3 regions of the Yersinia intermedia genome follow, and region 1 is predicted to be linked to each of the others. Evidence: predicted binding sites of a transcription regulator. Region 1 holds the regulator's gene; each other region holds the start of a gene.

Region 1 (4,567 bases):
TGACAAATCTGTATTACCGGCTGAAATCTCGGCTGCACCATGATAGATCCCATCGGTGCTACTACGAATTGCCTGAACAGTATTCACTAAACTGGTTTGTACATCGCGCAACAGCGGAAATAATCGCCCAACACAGTTGCGACCAAAATCGGTAATAGGATGACCAAGTTGGCCAGAAGCAATCACTAGAAAATGCTTACGAATATCGTCCAATGGGCGCACCAGATTGGCAACCAGGTAACGATCCGTTGCCAGCAAAATCAATAGACCGATGACCAACGCAGAGATCAGTGTAATGCTGCTCACTTTGGTCAAATGAGAGAATTGATCTTTAGCCACCCCAATGGCTTTTGATGCCGCCTGATTAAACTTTTCAGCGACTGAACCATACTGGCGACTCAATGCGGGTACCGTTTTCTTGGCTAAATCCTGATAAGCGGCGCTGTTATTGTCCATTGCAGCCTGATACAGCGGCGTAACGCCTTGTTCAATTAATCCACTCCATCCATCAATCACGCCGCTGACTAAAGCGGGATCTAGCTGTGCATGATCGATAGCTTTAAATTCTGCCAGCTTTTGCTTGAGGTTCTCCAATGCAACATCGGATGATTTCAACTCTTTATCAGCATCCGCAATGTTACCGTTCTGGCGGTAATCTACTGACCGAGAAAGGCGCGTCACCATACGGAAATATTGATCCGTCCCCTGATTAACCAGATTCATGTTTTCAACCAACACACTATTTGCGTTGGAGGATTGTGTCAGTTGATTGAGTGACAACAATGTATAGGCTGATACGCCCCCCCAGAGCAGGCAAAATGCGCCAAGTACCCAAAGCAATGCCACCCTGATAGTAATATTTTTTAAAAACTGCATGTTCGTTCCCCTTATATATCGGATAGTTACCGTTAGAAACTTAGGTGTTATTTGATGACCGAAAAGCAATAAAGGACGTTCATACAGCTAACGACAACTCCTTTGCCACCAGACTTGCATCTGACGGTTTTCCCCCTGGCACCGCAAGTTGCAACCATTCAGTTACACAATGGTTATCGGCAATGGCGTTCTAAGGTTGAGCGACTGGCAAAAATTAAATATCGCATAAACTTGATAAAAGTCTGACGGCGTTCTCTGGCATTATGTCGCCCTATACATGTGTTATAATACTTGGCGAAGCGCTCAGTAATTTGCATAACTATTTGAATTCAAAAGGTATTAAGCTATATGGCAACTGTAGGCATTTTCTTTGGCAGCGATACTGGCAATACTGAAAACATTGCCAAGATGATCCAAAAGCAACTGGGCAAAGATGTTGCTGAGGTTCACGACATTGCCAAAAGCAGTAAAGAAGATTTAGAAGGCTTCGATATTCTGCTGATCGGGATCCCAACCTGGTATTACGGCGAAGCGCAATGTGATTGGGATGATTTCTTCCCAACACTGGAAGAGATCGATTTCAACGGCAAGCTAGTGGCACTGTTCGGTTGTGGTGATCAGGAAGACTACGCTGAGTATTTCTGTGATGCGATGGGTACCGTGCGCGATATTATTGAGCCACGTGGTGCGGCAATCGTAGGTCACTGGCCAACGGCTGGCTACCACTTCGAAGCGTCCAAAGGCCTGGCCGATGACGAGCACTTTATTGGTCTGGCAATTGATGAAGACCGTCAGCCAGAACTGACTAATGAACGTGTCGAGGCATGGGTAAAACAGATCACTGAAGAACTGAGCCTATCTGAGATTGTGGGTTGATCGAACAATGTGGGTTGATCTGACAATCGTCAGTTAAGCTAACGAGTCGGAAACGCGATGGTCGTGTGCAACACTGCCGGGCGTTTCCGCTGCCTTTTATCCTTTTGACCTGCACTCTTTATTATAACGTTGCTTTCTCTCTCTCAGTAACCCACTCAATGTGAACAACCCGTTTGGCTATCCGATTGTGCTTTGTTAAGCGGCCCACAGATCCACACCGTCATTCGCGCAAAATGAAAATAAAATGCTACAAATTTGTAACTTTATCCCTCGGCACTGTACACTTAAATGATGTGTTATCCCCATTCATCAATACACTGCATGATTAATCTTACAAAGTGTGCAATTATATCTTTGTTAACAACCACGGTTTTCATTTGGGGCTAGCAGTTCTATAATGAGACGCAATTGTAATTATTGCGCCACGGATGTCATAGGCTGAACAGCCTTAATTTGAATCGATAGTAACAGGACTGAATCCGCATGACTGACAACAACAAAGCCTTAAAAAATGCAGGTCTTAAAGTAACGCTGCCCCGGCTTAAAATTCTGGAAGTGTTGCAAGACCCGTCGTGCCATCACGTCAGCGCGGAAGATCTTTATAAAAAGCTGATCGATATCGGTGAAGAGATCGGTTTAGCCACGGTTTACCGCGTACTGAACCAGTTTGACGATGCCGGTATTGTTACCCGCCACAATTTCGAAGGGGGTAAATCAGTCTTTGAGCTGACGCAGCAACATCATCATGATCACTTGATCTGCCTGGATTGCGGCAAAGTGATTGAGTTTAGCAATGAATCCATTGAATCGCTTCAACGTGAAATTGCTAAGCAGCATGGTATCAAACTGACCAATCACAGCCTGTATCTGTACGGCCACTGTGAGACCGGCGATTGCCGTGAAAACGAGTCGGCACACGATAAAAGATAATGTCGCGTTATCGCATTGATGTGATAAAGATTTTAAGCACTGAATACATTACGCTTATGTTTAATCCAGATTGATAAGTTCCACTGTCTGGCTAACATAAGCTATCAGCAAGATGGCCACCTTTCCCATTTTATACCCGAGTATCTCTCGGTTGGGAGTCAGGTGGTCGTTCTTATTTGTGCCCTTCGTACTTAACGCCGCTAGAGTGTTCGAACTCTCTGGGTGCCTTCACCTGCTGCCATCCGCAACGCCAATGACTTGGGCGTCTACCCCGTTATTAAAATCTGTATCCCTTTTGTAGTGACAAATTTACTGTTTATCCTCTCCCCCTCATTTAACGAGCCGTATCAATTTTTCAGCAAAAAAACCCCGGACTAGCCGGGGAAAGAACCATCAACTCAACTTCACTTAAATTTGTTTAGCTAAAAATCAAGCAAACAGGAGATAACATTAGACACAGCTCAATAGTACCAATGGTCAGACTTTAACCGGCTCAGCACGACTACTACGTTTACCATCTGGGCTGGTGGAGCGAATCATCACCTCACCACTCACGGTAGGTTGTACCTTGGCATCATACTTTTGCCACTGCTTACCGCCATCCGTTGAATACTCGATAATCAGGCCCGGCAGTGAGATATTGGCTTCCAACTGCCCTGCCACAACCCGAGCACCTGGGACTGGTAAGCGATATGACACACCGGCTTTATCCAGCTTCGCCAGCTCACGCTGCCCCATGATATTGGCAAAGCGCTGCCAATCGGTGTCCAACGCCTTGGTGTCAACCATATGCGTCTCACCACCTTTGTATTCGCGGCCCGCTTTGTAATCTTGCTCCCACGAAGCGCGGTGCCAGGCACGCTCGGCCAATGGCAACACGCGAGGGAAGATCATGTATTCCATCTGCTCATCAGTACGGACGGTTTCATTCCATGACTGACCTGAGATGCCATGTACACCCGGCCAAGGTTTATCACTTTTGGCGCTGAAGTGATTGCCATCGCGGTCCACCGAGGTCTCGGCATTCTGTGGCATGTTGTCTGGCGCGAAACTGAATACTTTTGCTTCGTCATTAAAGCGGGTTGCCCAGTAGTAACCGCGTTCATTCGGGTTAACTTCATATGGCATATCGAAGTAGACATAATCGGGATTCGATGCGACCACTTCATAGCCTTTATTAGCCCAATCATTAATTGAGTCGGCCCCACCCCAGAAGAGAGTATCCCAGAAGTTGACTCCAACACGTTTAGTCGCAAAAGCTTTGGCGTCTTTGGCATCTTTCAGCCCATCCTGCCACGCCTGCATCTTCTCGATGCCGTGCGCATTAACCAGCTTGCTGACTTCAATGGCAAAATAGCTGGAAAGATGTTCAACATCCTGCACCTTGCCTTGTTTGACCATATCCTGACAAACCTGTGATTTGGCCCAAGGTTTATCTTCAACACTCTTATCAATAATGCCCTTGCCCGCTTCAATCGGGCCGTTTTTGTCCTGATAACCCGCGCCCAAACGAATGTTTTTCGCCTCATCACCACCAAAGTGCCAGGTAGTCAGCGGCATACCGGCCTCTTTATGCATCTGCGCCATTTCGCCAATCACTTTATCGACAAAACGCTTAGAGGAATCGAGGCATGGGTTAAGATAGCTTTTACGCTCATAGAACTGAACTGACGTGGTGTTGGAATCATCAGTCGGGTCAAGTAGACGGAATTCGTTAGCTTCTTTTTCTTTGCCCTGTTTCATCAGATTGTTGTAACGGGCTTCCATCGACACTACGGCTGCACGGGCGTGTGCTGGCATGTCGATTTCAGGGATCACATCAATCTGGCGTGCTTTGGCATATTTCAGAATCTCAATATAATCATCACGAGTGAAATGGCCGCTA
Region 2 (4,567 bases), 1.0 Mb from region 1:
TATTGTCGAGTTCCGCCAACTGCTTGATAGCCATAATCTGAGCTACGGCATGTTTGGTCATGTAGATGCCGGGGTATTACATGTGCGCCCGGCGCTGGATATGTGCGATCCACAGCAAGAAATGCTGATGAAACAGATATCTGACCAAGTGGTGCAACTGACGGCGCGCTATGGCGGCTTGCTATGGGGCGAGCACGGTAAGGGCTTCCGGGCAGAATATAGCCCTGACTTCTTTGGTGAGGTGCTTTACCACGAGTTACGGCGCATTAAATCAGTTTTCGACCCGGATAATCGCTTAAATCCGGGGAAAATATGCTCACCGTTGGGCAGTGATGCACCAATGATGAAAGTGGATACAGCCGATAAACGCGGCACCCTGGACCGGCGTATTCCGCTGGAGGTCAGAACGTCATTTCGTGGTGCGATGGAATGTAATGGTAATGGCTTGTGCTTTAACTTTGATGCACGTAGTCCTATGTGCCCATCAATGAAGATTACCGGTGATCGCATTCATTCACCCAAAGGTCGGGCAACGCTGGTACGCGAATGGTTACGGCTGTTATCCGAGCAAGGGGTTGACCCTGTTGCGTTGGAAAAAGGGCTGGCGACCAAGCGCCCCAGTCTGCGTGGCTTGATTGAGAAGACCCGTAATACCTGGGCTGCTCGCCAGGGGGATTACGATTTCTCACATGAAGTCAAAGAGGCGATGTCAGGTTGCCTGGCATGTAAAGCTTGCTCTACGCAATGCCCGATAAAAATTGATGTACCGGGCTTCCGTTCCCGCTTCCTTCAGTTGTATCACACCCGTTATCATCGCCCACTGCGTGACTATGTGGTGGCTGGGGTAGAGAGTTATGCGCCGTTAATGGCTAAAACACCGAAAGTGTTTAACTTCTTCCTCAAACAGCCGTGGGTCAGGGAGCTAAGCCGGAAAAGTATTGGGATGGTGGATTTACCGATGCTTTCCAGCCCTACGTTGAAGCAGTCGTTATCGGGTCATTATGCCAGCACGATGACCTTGGAACAGTTGGAGAAATTGCCTGAATCAGAACGCCGTCAACATGTGTTGATCGTACAGGATCCCTTTACCAGTTATTACGATGCTCAGGTTGTGGCCGATTTTGTTCGCTTGGTCGAAAAACTGGGCTTCAATCCAGTGCTGTTGCCATTCTCACCTAATGGCAAGGCGCAACACATTAAAGGTTTCCTGCAACGTTTTGCTAAAACGGCGCGTAAGACGGCCGATTTTCTTAACCGTATTTCGTTGCTGGGGATGCCGATGGTTGGGGTTGATCCAGCATTGGTGCTTTGCTATCGCGATGAATATAAAGAGATTCTTGGTGATGCTCGTGGTGATTTTACGGTGCAATTGGTGCACGAATGGCTACAGGTGGCACTGGCTGAACAGCCAGAGCAGCAGATGAGTGGCGAATCCTGGTATCTGTTTGGGCATTGTACCGAAACTACCGCGCTACCTGCCAGCAGCCAGCACTGGGCAGCGATATTCTCCCGTTATGGCGCCAAACTGGAAAACGTCAGTGTCGGGTGTTGTGGCATGGCCGGGACTTATGGTCATGAAGCGAAGAACGTCGATAACTCGCTGGGTATCTATGCGTTATCCTGGCAGCAGGCGTTACAAAAGTTACCGAGTAAACGTTGTTTAGCCACAGGTTACTCTTGTCGTAGTCAGGTTAAGCGTATTGAAGGCGGTGGACTGAGACATCCGTTACAAGCTTTGCTTGAGCTGGTTTAACCTGGCTGCCTAACTATGCTATTAACCTCATGCTACTTATAGCGGCCTAAAGCCCAAGGATGGGCCGAATAACCAGCGCCGCTAACACCGCTGTAATTTCAAGAACGGAAGGGAACAAGATGCTTTGGAAACGTACCGCAACGCTGGAACAGTTAAATCAGCAATGCCAAGACTGCATGGTCGGGCATTTGGGCATTGAGCTTACCCGGCTCTCGGATGATGAAATAGAAGCCACGATGCCGGTAGACCATCGGACAACTCAACCTTTCGGTTTGCTTCATGGTGGGGCTTCTGTGGTGCTGGCGGAGTCGCTCGGTTCGATGGCTGGGTATCTGTGCACCACCGAAGGGCAACAGGTGGTAGGGTTGGAGGTCAATGCTAACCACCTGAAAGCTGTACGTTCCGGGAAAGTGCGGGGTTGCTGTCGGGCCATTCATATTGGCCGCAGCCATCAAGTTTGGCAGATTGAGATTTTTGATGAAGAAAATAATCTGTGTTGTACCTCACGTTTAACCGTCGCCGTATTGTCCCGATAACTCCCGCTAAAGATTCGTGATTAGTCTACTCAGGGTCATTTAATGATCCTGAGTGGCTTCAATCGCTCACAGTGATCCCCCATCCCCTTTAGACTGTTTCATTTAGCCAATAAATGTGGCGAATCTCTATGATAGGTTTCCCCTGTGAGGGTTTTCAGCTAAAGTTAACAGAGAAATAGGTATTTTTTATGAATGTTTTAAATACTCAGAGACTGACTGCGATTAGCCTCTGAGATAGCAAGGGATTCGAGCATCGTCGGGGAATTTATTCATTTATTTCATGGCGATAAAAGTGCACATTTTCCCTCAGACCTCTTCAGGCCATCGCAGCATGCTTATTCGTTGCCGCCTCATTCGAGGTTCAAACGGCACTTTTCTTAATATCCCTGCAAAACAAACGGTTGAAGTGATAATTATTATCACTACCATTGTGAATAATCTGTGTTGGTTCTTCAATAATCAGCCAGCAAATTGTTAACCTGAAAACGATCAACCCAATGGGTGATTGCGAAATAGAAGGTAGGGCATATGCAACAGGAATCAGTCGGGACATTTTCACTCGACGAGAATGTCTGGCAAGGCGTTACGATAACAGATAGCGCGGCCGCGCAAATTACACGGCTCATGCAGCAAGATCCGCAAATTAAAGGGTTGCAGCTTGGGGTGAAACAATCCGGTTGTGCCGGGTTTGCTTATGTGATGGATATGGCTAAAGAGCCAGCCAGCGACGCTCTGGTTTTCGAACAAGGTAGTGCCAAACTCTACGTACCATTAAAAGCGATGCCGTTTATCGATGGCACCGAGGTGGATTATGTCCGCGAAGGGCTAAACCAGATTTTTAAATTTAATAATCCTAAAGCTCAGCATTCCTGCGGGTGTGGCGAGAGTTTTGGCGTTTGAGCGATGTAAACGAAATGACACGAAGCAATGTAGAGGTTCCAGATGATGTGCAAGCTTGGGTCAGTGAGAATCGTTACAAAGAGGGTTTTTTTACCCAGCTTGCGACTGATCAGTTAGCCAAAGGTCTCAACGAAGACGTCATTCGCGCTATTTCAGCGAAACGAAATGAACCTGAATGGATGCTGGAGTTTCGTCTTGGTGCTTATCGCAGTTGGCTCGAAATGGAAGAGCCACATTGGCTGAAAGCCAATTATAAAAGTCTGGATTATCAGGATTACAGTTATTACTCCGCGCCATCCTGTGGCAGTTGTGACGACAGTTGTGATTCGCAACCAGGGGCAGTGCAGCAATCATCGGCAGACAGTGCAGCACCACGTGATTTGTCTGAACAGGCGATGAATGAGTACCTCACCGCAGAGGTGGAGTCTGCGTTTGCCCAGCTAGGGGTTCCGGTGCGCGAGGGGGTTGAGGTAGCGGTAGACGCTATTTTCGACTCAGTTTCTGTTGCAACCACCTACCGTGGGAAACTCGCCGAACAAGGGATTATTTTCTGCTCATTTAGCGAAGCTATTCAGGAATATCCAGATCTGGTACGGAAATATCTGGGATCGGTGGTGCCGGCTAAAGATAACTTTTTTGCCGCGCTAAATGCGGCAGTGGCTTCTGATGGCACTTTTGTTTATGTGCCTAAAGGCGTGCGCTGCCCGATGGAGTTATCTACTTACTTTCGGATTAATGCGGCTAAAACAGGGCAGTTTGAGCGCACTATCTTGATTGCTGACGAAGACAGCTATGTCAGTTATATCGAAGGGTGCTCAGCGCCAGTGCGAGACAGCTACCAGTTACACGCTGCGGTCGTTGAAGTCATTTTGCACAAAAATGCGGAAGTGAAATATTCAACGGTGCAGAACTGGTTTGCAGGTGCCGATAGCACCGGCGGGATCCTTAACTTTGTGACCAAACGTGCTTTGTGTGAAGGGGCGGGTTCAAAAATGTCGTGGACCCAATCTGAGACTGGCTCCGCCATTACCTGGAAATACCCGAGTGTGATTTTGCAGGGCGATAACTCAATCGGTGAGTTCTTTTCGGTGGCGCTAACCAACGGCCACCAGCAAGCCGATACCGGCACCAAGATGATTCATATTGGCAAAAATACCAAATCAACAATTATTGCCAAAGGGATCTCTGCCGGACACAGCCAGAACACCTACCGTGGTCTGGTGAAGATTCTGCCCGGTGCGGATAACGCGCGTAACTTCACGCAATGTGATTCGATGTTGATTGGGCCGGACTCCGGTGCGCATACCTTCCCGTATGTGGAGGTGCGCAATAACTCAGCCCAATTGGAACACGAAGCGACAACATCAAAAATTGGCGA
Region 3 (4,567 bases), 2.2 Mb from region 1:
CAGCGAGTATGGATAGCCATGGTATTGGCACAGCAGACGCCGCTGTTGCTGTTGGATGAACCCACCACCTATTTAGATATCGCCCATCAGATTGATTTACTGGAGTTATTCAGCAACCTTAATCAGCAACATAACCATACCTTGGTTGCTGTTCTGCATGATCTTAATCATGCCTGCCGTTATGCCACCCATATTATCGCCATGCGCGACGGGCAGATAGTTACACAAGGCCACCCGCGCGAGGTGATCACGGCAGATTTGGTCGAGCAAGTGTTTGGTATGCCGTGTTTGATCATTGATGATCCAGTTTCACATACACCGTTGGTGATACCGAAGGGGCGATTTAAGATTTAGTCAGCAAGCGAGCGGAGGGTGAGTCTGCCCTTTTGCTCGCTTGCAGCGGTTAAGACGCTAACAGACAGCGTAATCCATCAATCAAGCCACCTCGCCAGCATAGAGCATCATGCCCGCCCGCATAAACCCGATACTGTAATCGATGCCCTGCCTGGCGCAGTGCTGCGCTCATGGCTTGATTGACCTGATAAATCACATCTTCACGGCGGCCTGCTTCCATAAAGATATTCAATGGCTGGCTCGCCCCCAATCCCAGAGATACCTGCTTGGTCAACCAGCCCTGACGCTCAGCACTCCCCGCCGTCAGTGCCTTGAAATTATCAACATCAGGCCACCAGAACGAACCAGACTGGCTCAATACACAACCAAAACGCTGTGGCCAATGTAACCCCGCGTATAACGATGCCAACCCACCAAAACTCTGCCCGGCGACCACAGTACGAGACGCTTGTTCAGTAAAAGCGTGTTGCAGTGCAATCTGCGGGAGTAATTCCGTTTGCAATGCCTGCCAGAAATCCTGATTACAAGGCAGCTCTTGCGAACGATGAGTCTGGTCAATGATGTCGATCAACACATAGACGCTGGCAGGTAAACGCCCTGCGGCGGTTTCACTATCCAAAATGCCAAACACCGGCTGCCTGAGTGCCCAATATTGGCCATCCAGCAAGATAGCCAATGGGCGTTCGGCTTTATCTTCAGCCCCCGTTGTCGTTGAATAAATCCACACATTGCGGCTATTGCCCAATAACTGGCTGTGCCAGCGAATCAGTTGCAAACGTTGCGGGTCGGCGGGCAGCGTTTTACCCGCATCAATTGGTTGCCAGGCCGTTTGCGGCAAGGCATCGGCTAAATGAACCGCAGAAAGTGGCATTCCGCGATAACTGCAATGCGCAGCGATCGGGTTTAACGGATCGTTCTCAGCGAGATCCATCAACGAGATCCACCAATTGCGCTGTGCCAGGCGCTGTTGTTGCGGGCTACCGGCTGGCAAATTCAAACATTTCTCTGCTGAGGCAGGAATAAAGCTGTAACTGCCACGAAAATCAGACTCTACCTCTGCCTGCCAATACCAAACATCCGTTTGGCCCAGCCGAGTGAGCGACTCAGGATTGACGCTGTGGTGATCTGTCACGCCGTTAACATCGATATACACGCAACTATATACCGAGTCGCGCGCCTTTCCTTGTTGGTCGCGCCACAGGAAAGTTAGCTTTACTTTGCCGGCTGCTGCCGGTTCAGTCAGGGGCGTTCCCCATTGTGCGATGCGCTGCCACCATGATTCACTGCCCGCCGAAGGATCCTGTAATAACTGCTGACTCTCTGGATATTCGCTCGCCACTCTCACACGCTGCCCTCGTTATGTCATCACACCGGTCACGGTCTATTTATGATTACGTTTTTATTCATTGCTAGCGCGACTACTGCGCGCGATTACAAATGGATATAAGACTTAATATATATAAGGTTATCACCTAAATACAAATAATATTGAGAAGTATTATTATTTGCAATAACATAGTAAGCATTCTCTCCAGTGTGCCAGCCTATCATCGTAATTTAGATATGGGCGATGTGCTATGCGACGGTTATTGGATTGGAATATAACGTTTTTTTGTAACAACCCAGCTAAATAGAGGCAAATAAAGCCCGGTTGGCATCAAGAACCTGACGTATGAGGTTCAAATACTTTCCATTATTGTACTTCCAGGTAGGGATAAATCATGTTTGATATTTCTGGCAAGAAGATACCAACAACATTGCCATTTCGCGCAGGCTGCACAGCAAAGACCTTATTATTCACCACCACCTTGATACTGATACCGTCACTCAACGCATTAGCGGCCACTGCGGCTAAAGAAGATAAATTAGTGGTTGTCGCCAAACCGGGCAGCGGCCAACAAGATGATGGTTTCGTCGCTAAAAACAGCGCCACCGCGACTAAAACTGACACACCACTGATCCGCACCCCACAATCAGTTTCAGTTATTACCCGCCAGCAAATGCAAGATCAAGGAGCGGCTTCTGTGGCACAGGCCCTGCGCTATACCGCCGGTGTCGTGCCGGAATACCGTGGCGGCTCGAATATGAATGACGAAGTGATCATTCGTGGTTTTGGCTATGCCCCGCGTTTTCTCGATGGCTTAAGCTACAACTCATTAGGTGGTGCACGCCGTGGAGGCCAGATAGACCCCTGGCTGCTGGAACGAATTGAAGTAATCCGCGGCCCAGCATCAGTGCTTTACGGCCAGGTGAACCCCGGCGGCCTGATCAATATGGTCAGTAAACGCCCAACAGCGGAAAGTATTCATAAAGTGCAGGTGGGTGCAGGCAATAATAGCCTGGCTGAAGCAGCATTCGACTTCGGTGGCGTGTTGGATGATGAAGGTAAAGTACTCTATCGTTTGAACGGGCTTGGCAGAACACAAGATGATGCCGTAAATACCTTTAAACAGGAGCGTTTTGCTATCGCCCCGGCATTAACCTTTATCCCGAACGAAGACACCACCTTTACCTTACTGACCAGTTATCAGAAAGAACCCAAAGCCGGTTCACGTAACTTCTTGCCAGCCACTGGAACCGTGTTTGGTACTGCATACGGCCATATACCTTACGATTTTAACGTTAGCGACCCGTCATTTGATCAGTCTGAACGCGAGCAGACCTCTGTCGGTTATGCCCTTGAGCATTATATCAATGACACCTTTAAATTCCGCCAGAACCTGCGCTACAGCTATAACAAGCAAGACTACAAGTATCTGGTCTTTATGAATTTGCTGCCAGATAACCGCACCATGACTCGCCGCCCGCAAATCGAGCGCCAGACCATGGCTGAGTTTGCCGTTGATAACCAACTGCAAGCTGATTTCTGGACCGGGCAGTTAAACCATACGGTGCTGACTGGGCTGGATTACAAACGTAGCCGTATTGATAGTCAGTTCTTTATGGGCACCGTGCAGACAAAATACAATCTGGATTGGGTATCACCTGTCTATGGTCTGAATATTAAAGAGAGTGACTTGTCACTCAATAGCAGTGATCTGACCAAACTCGATCAGGTGGGGGTCTATTTACAAGATCAAATTGAACTGGATAAGTGGAATTTCCTCTTATCCGGGCGCTATGACTGGTCACAGTTAAAAACGCTAAGCCGCAAAACCGCCACTCAGGATCAACAAGACGACCATGCCTTTACCGGCCGTGCTGGTGTGTTGTATGCCTTTGATTCCGGTATCTCGCCATATATCAGTTACAGTACTTCATTTGAACCTAGCACCGCCAAAGGCGCGCCGGGGACTGGGGCATTGGACCCGGTTACCGCGCGTCAAGTTGAGCTTGGCCTCAAATATCAGATACCGGGCAGCAGCACCTTGTTGACGACCGCATTGTACGATTTACGCCAGAAAAATATCAGCCAATACGACCAGGCACTGGCCTACAACGTCCCAATTGGTGAAGTACAATCTCAAGGGATCGAAACGCAGTTAAACAGTGAGATTAACGACAATATCAACCTGATTGCTGCCTATACCTACACCAAAGGGAAAGTGCGTGAAACCAAAACACTGGCTGAATTAGGTAAAATGCCAGCCCGCACACCAAGCCATTCCGCCTCACTGTGGGGAATGTATACCTTTGATAAAGGAGTAGTCGATGGCTTATCCACCGGTGTTGGTGTCCGCTATATCGGCCCCAGTTGGGGTGATGCCAAGAACAGCTTTAAAGTCCCGGCGGTGACATTGTATGACTGGATGATGCGTTATGAACTGGGACAAGCTCTGCCAGCGATGAAAGGCACCAGTTTGCAGGTTAGCGTCAACAATGTGTTCAACAAAGAATATGTTGCCAGTTGTGCACAGATGGCAGCTTGCTTCTATGGCAGTGGCCGTGTTGCCACCGCTACTGTCAGTTATGCCTGGTAAGACTTAGGCTTATTCAGCCCACGCCGATTGATGCATAGCGGTGTGGGCTAATAACTCCGCGGGCGTTGGATAATAGCTTAAAGAAAAGTAAATATTTCCGCTAATCAACCCCATTGCGGCTTCAGATATCGAAATAAATAGAATAAATTCAGCAGGCTAACGTTTTAGCAACCTTTTATTTCATTCAGTGCAACCCGATGAAACCATTCTAAAAACAGAGAGATAGCCCTATACTCGCTGGCAGCATTATTTAATATCACCACTCATTCAGGTTAAACATGCCAGCATTTATG

The links. The regulator Fur, encoded in region 1, represses iron uptake genes when iron is present. The targets are predictions, from matches to a motif close to ATAATAATGAGAACNACTATCAA.
Positions count from the first base shown of each region.
Region 2: the regulator Fur is predicted to act here: its motif matches at 2,696-2,718, upstream of sufA (Fe-S cluster assembly scaffold SufA).
Region 3: the regulator Fur is predicted to act here: its motif matches at 1,837-1,859, upstream of fes (enterochelin esterase).

Region 1 covers NZ_LR134116.1:3,207,121-3,211,687, forward strand. The annotation lists gene EL015_RS14680 (methyl-accepting chemotaxis protein) at 1-876, opposite strand, end outside; gene fldA (flavodoxin FldA) at 1,225-1,752, shown strand; gene fur (ferric iron uptake transcriptional regulator) at 2,236-2,682, shown strand; gene EL015_RS14695 (family 20 glycosylhydrolase) at 3,160-4,567, opposite strand, start outside.
Region 2 covers NZ_LR134116.1:2,193,500-2,198,066, forward strand. The annotation lists gene ydiJ (D-2-hydroxyglutarate dehydrogenase YdiJ) at 1-1,753, shown strand, start outside; gene EL015_RS10000 (hotdog fold thioesterase) at 1,873-2,289, shown strand; gene sufA (Fe-S cluster assembly scaffold SufA) at 2,818-3,189, shown strand; gene sufB (Fe-S cluster assembly protein SufB) at 3,204-4,567, shown strand, end outside.
Region 3 covers NZ_LR134116.1:682,820-687,386, reverse strand. The annotation lists gene EL015_RS03150 (ABC transporter ATP-binding protein) at 1-354, shown strand, start outside; gene fes (enterochelin esterase) at 404-1,699, opposite strand; gene EL015_RS03140 (TonB-dependent siderophore receptor) at 2,076-4,274, shown strand.